DNA from 3 places in the Bradyrhizobium amphicarpaeae genome. Region 3 is predicted to be linked to each of the others. Evidence: predicted binding sites of a transcription regulator. Region 3 holds the regulator's gene; each other region holds the start of a gene.
The links. The regulator LexA, encoded in region 3, represses DNA repair genes until DNA is damaged. The targets are predictions, from matches to a motif close to TGTTCNNNNTGTGTTCNG.

Region 1 (3,272 bases), 3.3 Mb from region 3:
GATCCGATCTCCGCGCGGGCGAACACCGCAGCCGCCAACAAGGGAACAACCGAGGCCAGGACCTTTAAACGCAACATGACTCTACTCGCCGGGCCCGGTACGGGAACTCAGTGGGCCTTATGGTTTGCAGAGCGTAAAGGAAACTCGTTACCGCCGGGTTGATGCGTGGAATGATCAAGCCATCTGCCGCACATCCTCCGCGAGTGCGCGGTAGGACAGCGCTTCGGCCAGATGCAGCCGGCCGATCTTGTCGGCGCGATCGAGGTCGGCCAGCGTGCGCGCCACCCGCAGCACGCGGTGATAGCCGCGCGCCGACAGCCGCATGGTCTCGGCCGCGTCGCGCAGCAGTTTGGCGCCTTGCGCGTCCGGTTTTGCGACCTCCTCCAGCACGGAGGCCGGGGCTTCGGCATTGGTGCGAACCTTGGGCAGGCCGGCATCGGCATAACGCGCGAGCTGGATGTCGCGCGCCGCCGCGACGCGCGCGGCGACTTCGGCGGAGCCTTCCGCCGGTGGCGGCAGGATCAGATCCGCCGCGGTCACGGCGGGCACCTCGATGCGCAGATCGATGCGGTCCATCAGCGGGCCGGAGATGCGCGCCTGGTAGTCGCCGGTGCAGCGGTCGACGCGGCCGCGCTTGCAGGCATAGCCGGGCTCGTACGCGTTGCCGCAGCGGCACGGATTCATCGCCGCGACCAGCATGAAGCGCGCGGGGTAAGTGACGCGATGATTGGCGCGCGACACCGCGACCTCGCCGTTCTCAAGCGGCTGCCGCAGCGAATCCAGCACGCGCGGATCGAACTCCGGCAATTCGTCGAGAAACAGCACGCCCTGATGCGCCAGCGAGATCTCGCCGGGTTTTGCGCGCATGCCGCCGCCGGTGAGCGCGGCCATGCTCGCGGAATGATGCGGCGAGCGGAACGGCCGCCGCGCCGTCAGCGCGCCGTCCTTGATCTCGCCGGCGACCGAGGCGATCATCGAGACCTCGAGCAATTCGCCCGGTGACAACGGCGGCAGGATCGAGGGCAGGCGCGCCGCCAGCATCGACTTGCCGGCGCCGGGCGCCCCGATCATGAGCAGATGATGGCCGCCTGCGGCCGCGATCTCCAGCGCGCGCTTGGCGCTTTCCTGACCTTTGATGTCGCGCAAATCGAGCGTGGAGGCGGCGGGCTCATGCACCTTCGGTGACGGCCGCGACAGCACCTGCGTGCCCTTGAAGTGGTTGGCGATCTGGATCAGCGAGTGTGCGGCGATGATCTGGATGTCCGGGCTCGCCCACGCCGCTTCGGAACCGCACGAGACCGGGCAGATCAGCCCTTCCTCGCGCATATTGGCGCCGAACGCGGCGGGAAGAACGCCGGCCACGGGCGCGATCGAGCCGTCGAGACCGAGCTCGCCGAGCACGGTGAAGCCGGTCAGCGCATCCGGCGGGATCGCGCCGATCGCCGCCATCAGCCCGAGCGCGATCGGCAGGTCGTAATGGCTGCCTTCCTTCGGCAGGTCGGCCGGCGCCAGATTGACGATGATCCGCCGCGCCGGCAGCGCCAGCCCCGAGGCAATCAGCGCCGAGCGCACCCGCTCGCGCGCCTCCGACACCGCCTTGTCCGGCAGGCCGACGATCGCGAACGCCGGCAAACCGGGCGCGACCTGCACCTGCACGTCGACCGCACGGGCCTCGACCCCCTCAAAGGCGACGGTGGAAACCCGCTGAACCATGCTCAAACCAGCCTGCCCCTTTTGCACAATTAGGGGTAGCAGAGCCCGCCGCTCTCCGCAAGAACAATACGGGAACGATCCCGGACGGGGAGCGAACCCTAATCAATCGTAAACGCCACGCCGACACTACGCCTCGAATGCAACCGGCTCCGCTCAGCACATCCCAACAAATGTCGGCTATTCCTACGCTTGCGGGATGGGCCGTGGTCAACGGGTGAACAGTTCAAATGCTTGCAAATCGCCGGAGAAGCGAACGTCGGATGTGCAGCCGGCTCGCCAAGATCCATTTTGGCGCGGGCTCGCTGCCGCGGGACTGCACCATCACCGATATCTCGGATGGCGGCGTGAAAGTGGTGGCGGAATTCCTGGAGGTGCCGCCACAATTCACCATCATTTTCGCCCCCGACTATTCCCGCCAGTGCCGCCTGCGCTGGCGCATCGGCTGCGAATTCGGTGCCGAGTTCACCGACTGAGGTCTCGCGGGTCCTTAACGGGACTTTAGCGTTAATCGGTAAGCATCTCTGATCAGTTGCCGAGTGATCAGAGTATGTCCAAGCGTTCGCCCCTCGCCCCTCCCCCGGCGAGATTGCTGCTTCCCGCCCTTGTCGCGCTCGCGCTTGGCGGCTGCCAGACCGCGGGCATCGAGGATGTGACCGGCGCGCTCGGTGTCAGATCGGAAACGGCCGCCAAGGCCAACACCAAGGCCGATGCCAGGCCCGAACTGGACGCGTTGCGCGAGCGCTATCGCGCCAAGCCCAGTGATCCCAATATTGCGCTCGCCTACGGCAAGGCGCTGCGCGAGAGCGGCCAGCGCGCGCAGGCGGTTGCGGTCATGGAGCAGGCGGTGCTCGCCCATCCCAGCAACAAGGCGCTGCTCGCCGGCTATGGCCGCGCGCTCGCCGACAGCGGCAGTTTCCAGCAGGCCTTCGACGTCCTCAGCCGCGCGCATACGCCCGAGGATCCGGACTGGCGCATCCTGTCGGCGCAGGGTGCGGCGCTCGATCAGCTCGGCCGCAACGAGGAAGCGCAGCAATATTATGCCGCGGCATTGAAGATCGTGCCGGACGAGCCGGCCGTGCTGTCCAATCTCGGCCTGTCCTATATGCTGCAAAACAATCTGCCGAAGGCCGAACAGGTGCTAGGCCGTGCTTATCAGCGCAATCAGAACGATGCGCGGATCCGCGCCAATTTCGCGCTCGTGCTGGGATTGCAGGGCCGTGAGGCCGAGGCCGAAATCCTCGTGAAGGCAGATTTGCCGCCTGACCAGGCCGCGGCCAAGGTCGCGGCGCTGCGTCAGCTGCTGGCGAAGAAGCAGCAGCAGCGGGCGGACAAGTAATCCGCCCCGTTTGTGGACGCTTACGACGCCTTGCGATGCGGCGCGGAGTTGCGGCTTGACCTGCTCTTCAGCTTCTTCAGCAGCGGCCCGAACAGCGAGCGCTTCGGCTTCTTGACCTCGCCGCGGCCGGCGAGGCGGTTCGCCATGTTCTGGAACAGCTCGGTGGTGCGGTGGCCCTTGGAGACCTCCGCGATCATCTGGCCGTTATTGGCTGCGGTCGAGA
Region 2 (3,272 bases), 1.5 Mb from region 3:
GCGGCAATGCGCGGCCTCCTCGCGGAGCGCTTCGAGATCGTCGGCGGCGGTCTTGCGTGTCATGGGGACCTCCGGCCGCTTTTGAGGTTTGTGCGGATCGGTTGCAGCATTGGCGATCATAGCACCGGTCATGCGCTCGGCGTCCTCGATCAACGGTTTAATGATCGAAGCCTCGGGCAGGTTCCTCCAATACTTCTTGGGCATCTCGGCCTGCATCGCCTTCACCTTGAGCCGGGCCGGATTGAAGATGCTGGCGTAGTAGCGCCGCCAGGTTTCCTCCAGCCGGTCTTCGCCTGGCGCCTCGCTCTTGCTGACGCCCGGCGTGAATGAGAGCGCATGGCCGTCCCAATGTGCGCAGAGGTCCGGCGTCAGGATCGACCAGGGCATATCGGCGAAGCGTTTGGCGAAAAACGGCGCGGCGAGCTCGACGATGTGATGCTCCGGCTCGAACCAGGCGACATAATGCGCGGCGCGTTCGCGTCCGATCTCGCGAAAGCGGACGAAGGCGTGCATCTTGTGTTCGTCGCGACGGACCGCTTTCGCCATGGTCGTGACCTGCGCGACATCAGGATCGATTGCGACCTCGATGAGGTCGTGATTGTCCTTCAACCGCCAGAGCAGGCGATAGAGGATCGCAAAGCGCTCGGGATCACGATGCAGGATCGCGGCCCTGGCGAGATCGACGAATTTGCCTGATACGTTGAAGCTGCCTTCGTTCACGTCGAGGATCGGAGACGGCGCTTGCGGCGCGAATAACTCCGCTTCGCCGCCCTGCACGGTCCAGGTGACATCGGCGGGCTGCACATGATGAAGCGCGAGGCTGCGCGCGGCTTTGCGCCAGCCGTCGAAATCGGTTTCGGTGTCGAGCGTGACGTACTGCATCAGAAGCCAAATCCCAATTGTGTTGCTTTCGGCTTGAAGCGTTCGATCAGCCCGGCGGCGTCGAGGCGATGCGGCGAGGGGCGGTGGTCGCTGAGGACGATGAACGGCAGCGCCTTGTTGCGGGGCACGTGCAGCCGGGCGAGATCGGCGAGGCGGATCGTGGTGGTGCGTCGTGTCGCGATGATGCGTTCGACCGCCTTGGTGCCGAAACCCGGCACGCGCAGCAGTTCCTCGCGGCTGGCGCGGTTGATGTCGAGCGGGAAGCGGTCGCGATGGCGCAGCGCCCAGGCGAGCTTCGGATCGATGTCGAGCGGCAGCATCGCGCTGTCGTCGACGATCTCGCCGACATCGAAGCCGTAGAACCGCATCAGCCAGTCGGCCTGGTAGAGCCGATGCTCGCGCAGCAGCGGCGGCTGCACCAGAGGCAAGGCGCGGCTGGCGTCGGGGATCGGGCTGAAGGCGGAATAATAAACGCGCCTCAGCTTGTATGAGCCGTAGAGATTGGAACTGGTGTGGAGAATGGTGTGGTCGGAGGCGCTATCTGCGCCGACGATCATTTGCGTGCTCTGGCCTGCCGGGGCGAAGCGCTGCGGCCTCGCTTTCGTCTTCGCTGCCCGGTTCTCCTCGGCCTCGTCCAGCTTCAGCCGGAGTCGGCCCATGGTGCGGCGGATCGCACGCACGTCCTTCTCCGGCGCGAATTGCTGCAGGCTGGTCTCCTCGGGCATCTCGATGTTGATGGAGAGACGGTCGGCATATTTGCCGGCCTCCGCGATCAGCGCGTCGTCGGCCTCGGGAATGGTCTTTAGGTGGATGTAACCGCGGAAGTGGTGCTCCTCGCGTAGTTTCCGCGCGACGCTCACCACCTGCTCCATGGTGTAATCAGGGCTGCGGATGATGCCGGAGGAGAGGAACAGGCCCTCGATGTAATTGCGCCGGTAGAAGTCGAGCGTCAGCTTGACCACTTCGTCGACGGTGAAGCGGGCGCGCGGCACGTTCGAGGAGGCGCGGTTGACGCAATAGAGGCAATCGTAATTGCAGGCGTTGGTCAGCAGCACCTTGAGCAGCGAAATGCAGCGGCCGTCCGGCGCATAGGAATGACAGATGCCCATGCCTGGCGCGGTCGAACCCATACCCTTGCGGTCGCTGGAATCCCGCTTCTCGGTGCCGCTGGAGGCGCAGGACGCATCGTACTTGGCGGCGTCCGCCAGAATTTCCAGCTTGCGTTGCACGTCCATCTTGGAATCCCTTTGATTCAGCTGGCGAATCTGGCGGAGCACCAATTCGATTGACTCCCCGGCCGCCGTTAGCTTTATATTAGAACATATCATGAACAAATGAGCCAGCCGCTGGTTCTTATTTTTAAGAGCCATCGGCAATCACCCCTGAAGGAGCGGCGGGCATGAGCGGCGCACGCATGAGCGCGCTTGCGAGTTTGCGCGGCCAGATCGAGCGCATCGAGACGGCGGCGGTCATGCATCCGCACGATCGCGTTGCACTCGGTCACAGCGAAGCCGACAACGCGCTGAAGGGCGGCCTCGCGCGCGCGGCGCTCCACGAGGTGTTTTGCGAGGGGCGCCAGGGCCCGGCCGCGACTGGCTTCGTCATGGGGCTTGCCGGGCGCGTCTCGGCGCAGCGGCCGCTGCTGTGGATACGACAGGATTTCTCGGAGATAGAGGCAGGCGCGCTGTCGATGAGCGGGCTCGCCGAGCTCGGCCTCGATCCGCGCCGCGTGGTGACGGTGCGCGCCGCCGATGTCGAGAGCGCGCTGCGTAGCTCGGCCGATGCGCTCGCCTGCGATGCGCTCGGCGCCGTCGTGCTCGAGCTCTGGGGCGATGTCGGGCAGTTCGATCTGGTGGCGAGCCGCAAGCTGACGCTGGCCGCGCAAGGCTCCGGCGTCACCGGGCTGATGCTGCGGATGGCGGCGCAGCCGCTGCCCTCGACCGCGGAGACCAGGTGGATGCTGCGCGCGGCGCATTCGCCGCCGGGGCCGGTGTGGGCCGCGTGGGGCGCGCCGCGCTTCGATGCCGAGCTGTTGCGCAATCGTCATGGCCCATGCGGCCGGTGGATCATGGAATGGAATTGTGATGAGTGCCAGTTCAGTGAACCGTCGGCGTATTCTCAGCCTGTGGCTGCCACGCCTGCCGATCGACAGGATCCAGCGTTTCTTCAACAGCGCCGGGCTGGGTAAAACCAATCATGAGCCGAGCATCGTCGTCGTCAAGGACAACAATGCACTGGTGATCCATGCGCTGGATGAATCTGCCGAGCGTCTGGGGCTATACATCGGCCAGCCCTTGGCGAATGCCCGGGCGATGTGTCCGGACTTAAAGGTTTTCGACGCCGATATCGTCGCCGATGCGAAGACGCTCAGCGATATCGCCGACTGGTGC
Region 3 (3,272 bases):
GAACTGGTGATGCCGGGCGCCACACCCGGGCACGGCCAGATCGTCTATTCCAACGGCTATGCCCTCCACGCGCTCGCCCGCAGCGAGGGTGCCGAGACCATCGACCTCGGTGTTGCCGCCGATACGCTGGAGGCCACCACCGCCGGCATCCGCCGCGCGCGCGAAAGCGGCGCCGACATCCTGATCACGACCGGAGGCGCATCGGTCGGTGACCACGACCTGGTCCAGCAGGCCCTGCGGGACGAAGGCATCGCGATGGCGTTCTGGAAGATCGCGATGCGGCCCGGCAAGCCGATGATGCACGGACGGTTGGGGGCGATGGGCGTGATCGGCCTGCCCGGCAATCCCGTGTCGTCTTACGTGTGCGCCTTTCTGTTCATGGTGCCGCTGATTCGGGCGCTGTCGGGCCGTTCGGTGATTCATCATCATCGCGAGCGCGCCGTGCTGGGTCGCGATCTCGGTGCCAACGACCAGCGCGAGGACTATCTGCGCGCGCGCCTGGAGCTGCGCGACGACGGCACGCTCGTCGCTCTTCCCGTCAGCCATCAAGACTCCTCTCTGCTTGCGAATCTTGCTGCAGCACAGGTACTTCTCGTGCGCGCACCGTTTGCGCCGAAGGCCGAGGCCGGCAGCCCCTGCGAGGTGCTGCGGCTCCCCGTCTGACCTGCGCGGCCACACGCATTCCGCGTGTCTCGTTCTGTTCACGCAAAATTAAGCAGTTGCGGAACATGTATCGAACATATAGTGTCCGTTCATGATTTGTTTCGAGGATGTAGCGGCTTATCGCTGAATTCATCGTCTCGGAATCGAACGACATCAACCGGGGGACTTTGGTCGAGATGTTAACGCGCAAACAATACGAGCTTCTGCGGTTCATCAGCGAACGCTTGAAGGAAAGCGGCGTGCCGCCGTCCTTCGACGAGATGAAGGATGCGCTCGACCTGCGCTCGAAATCGGGCATCCACCGCCTGATCACCGCACTCGAGGAGCGCGGCTTCATCCGCCGCCTGCCCAACCGCGCCCGGGCCATCGAAGTGATCAAGTTGCCGGAGCTCCAGGCCGCCGCCGGCAGCCGACGCGGCTTCACGCCAAGCGTCATCGAGGGCAATCTCGGCAAGATCCGCGCGAGCTCCAGCCCGTCCGCAGACGAGGGCGAGCGGCCCGTTGCCGTGCCCGTGATGGGCCGCATTGCGGCCGGCACCCCGATCGAGGCGTTGCAGACCCGCAGCCACACCATCAGCGTGCCGCCCGACATGCTCGGCTCCGGCGAGCATTACGCGCTCGAAGTGCGCGGCGATTCCATGGTCGAGGCCGGCATCCTCGACGGCGACATGGCGCTGATCCAGCGCAACGAGAGCGCCGATACCGGCGACATCGTCGTGGCGTTGATCGACGACGAGGAAGCCACGCTCAAGCGATTCCGCCGCCGTGGCGCGTCGATCGCGCTGGAGCCTGCCAATGCCGCGTATGAGGTGCGCATCCTGCCGCCGAACCGCGTGAAGATTCAGGGCAAGCTGATCGGGCTGTACCGCAAGTACTGAGTCCGGACGGTCTCGATCAAGAAGTCTTGTGCGCCTCGCGCGCGCGGCTGCGGTCGGCATCGCCGATCAGAGATTGGAGCGGACGATGGTCCGCGCCGGCTGGATAGTCTTTCTGGTATTGCACAGACTATCCGGCCCCTTCTCCGCAGCGGCATCGTCGGCCGGGTGCGCAACAAGCATTGCTCCTCTTTCCCCACGACGCGGTCAATCTGCATTCTGGGCCTGCGGGCACCGACACGCGCCTGCCGAATGTAGGTGAGCGAACTTTGTTCCTATTGGATTCGGGAAAGATAATGTGATCTCGGCTCGCCGATCCGAGCCGCAGATTTGCCTACAACCAGGCAGACCGTCACGCGCTTCCACTCTGACAGGGGCCTGCGCCTCCAAAAGAGGTGCGGGTCGCTATCTCTGCATTGAGGAGCACCCGATGTGTGACTACAGCCTGCATGCCGTCGCGACGCGCCCCGCAGAAGTCGGCGAGACGATCGTCACGACAACGTTCCGCGGCACCTCGACGCGCGGCTTTGCCTCCGAAGCCGATCTCTCCGTCGCGGTCTGCCTGTTGCCGGGAACGGAACTCGCCTTCGCCGACAACGTCCGTTACGACAACCGCTGGATCTGGACGCGTACCGTCAACTCCCGCGTCGGCAAGTTCGGCAAGATCGATCCGCACATTCCCGATCGCCATCACGACGCGATCGAATTCCCGGACGGCAAATCCGTGCTGGTGACGCAGCTCGTCGAAGGCCAGCGCGCAACCGTCCTGCAGCTGCCGGTGACCCAGCCGGTCAGCGAGCGCAAGCGTGAGATCATCGCCGACAGTCGCCCGACGGCTCCGCGACTGCCGATCGGCTGACGAGGGCTTCAGTCCTCCGCCTGAAGATCGGCCTCCGCCGGGGTCGCATCCTTGCTGCGCGGAGCCGCCGCCCTCGGCACGAGAGCTCCTTCGAATTCACCCTCGCCGGCAGCTGCCGGCGACCAGGGGCGGCTTGTGCCACTCGCCCTCACCGGCTGAACGGAAAAGCCGTCGCCGCGTGGCGTCAGGGCCAGCGCACCCTGGCGAGCGAGCCGCTGCCGATCCACCACCATCGCCGCACAATCGGGCGGCGCCGGCCGAGACGTCACCACCAGTGCGGCCCGGTTGCAATCATCCGCCAGCGCCTCGATGCGCGAGGCCAGCGCGACCAGCCGCCCGTCGGCGAGCGGCGTCACGCAGCCGGATTCGTCGCACGATATGCCGCTCGCCAGTGCACCACTGCCGGCATCGCGCGGATCGGCGTCGGCAGACAGCCACTCCTTCAGCAGGAAATTGTCCTTGCCCGTCCTGATCAGGTGCAAGCGCCCGTCCCCACCCCGCACCGCGACGCTCGCGCCATCCCCGGCAATCAGGATATCGGGCTGCCGCACCGAAAGGCCCCAGGCGATAGAGGCCAGCAGCACCATGGCGCCGCCCCAGCGCAAAGGCGTGCGCAACAGGCCCATCACGATGATCCCCAAGCTCGCTGCGATCAACGGCGCGATACCGAACGCCGGGATGCGGCCGACCGCGCCCGGCAATGCCGCCACCCAGCGCGAGACCACGACCATCCAGTCGATGCCGATCCCCATCAGCCACCAGAACGCGCCGTCGAGCCCGAACGGCGCCGCGAGCAGGCCCAGCAGCCCGGCCGGCATCACCAGCGCCGAGACCACGGGCATTGCGCCGAGATTGGCGAGCACGCCGTAGGGCGT

Region 1: the regulator LexA is predicted to act here: its motif matches at 1,773-1,790, upstream of CIT40_RS00885 (YifB family Mg chelatase-like AAA ATPase).
Region 2: the regulator LexA is predicted to act here: its motif matches at 2,198-2,215, upstream of CIT40_RS11370 (putative DNA modification/repair radical SAM protein).

The regions. Positions count from the first base shown of each region.
Region 1 is NZ_CP029426.2:184,251-187,522, reverse strand. Features, by position in the region: gene CIT40_RS00890 (hypothetical protein) at 1-77, opposite strand, end outside; gene CIT40_RS00885 (YifB family Mg chelatase-like AAA ATPase) at 175-1,713, opposite strand; gene CIT40_RS00880 (PilZ domain-containing protein) at 1,941-2,186, shown strand; gene CIT40_RS00875 (tetratricopeptide repeat protein) at 2,261-3,049, shown strand; gene CIT40_RS00870 (CpaE/TadZ family protein) at 3,070-3,272, opposite strand, start outside.
Region 2 is NZ_CP029426.2:2,467,595-2,470,866, forward strand. Features, by position in the region: gene CIT40_RS11365 (UdgX family uracil-DNA binding protein) at 1-882, opposite strand, end outside; gene CIT40_RS11370 (putative DNA modification/repair radical SAM protein) at 882-2,117, opposite strand; gene CIT40_RS11375 (ImuA family protein) at 2,282-3,070, shown strand; gene CIT40_RS11380 (Y-family DNA polymerase) at 2,967-3,272, shown strand, end outside.
Region 3 is NZ_CP029426.2:3,937,776-3,941,047, forward strand. Features, by position in the region: gene CIT40_RS18300 (molybdopterin molybdotransferase MoeA) at 1-663, shown strand, start outside; gene lexA (transcriptional repressor LexA) at 840-1,541, shown strand; gene CIT40_RS18310 (hypothetical protein) at 1,969-2,397, shown strand; gene CIT40_RS18315 (ComEC/Rec2 family competence protein) at 2,406-3,272, opposite strand, start outside.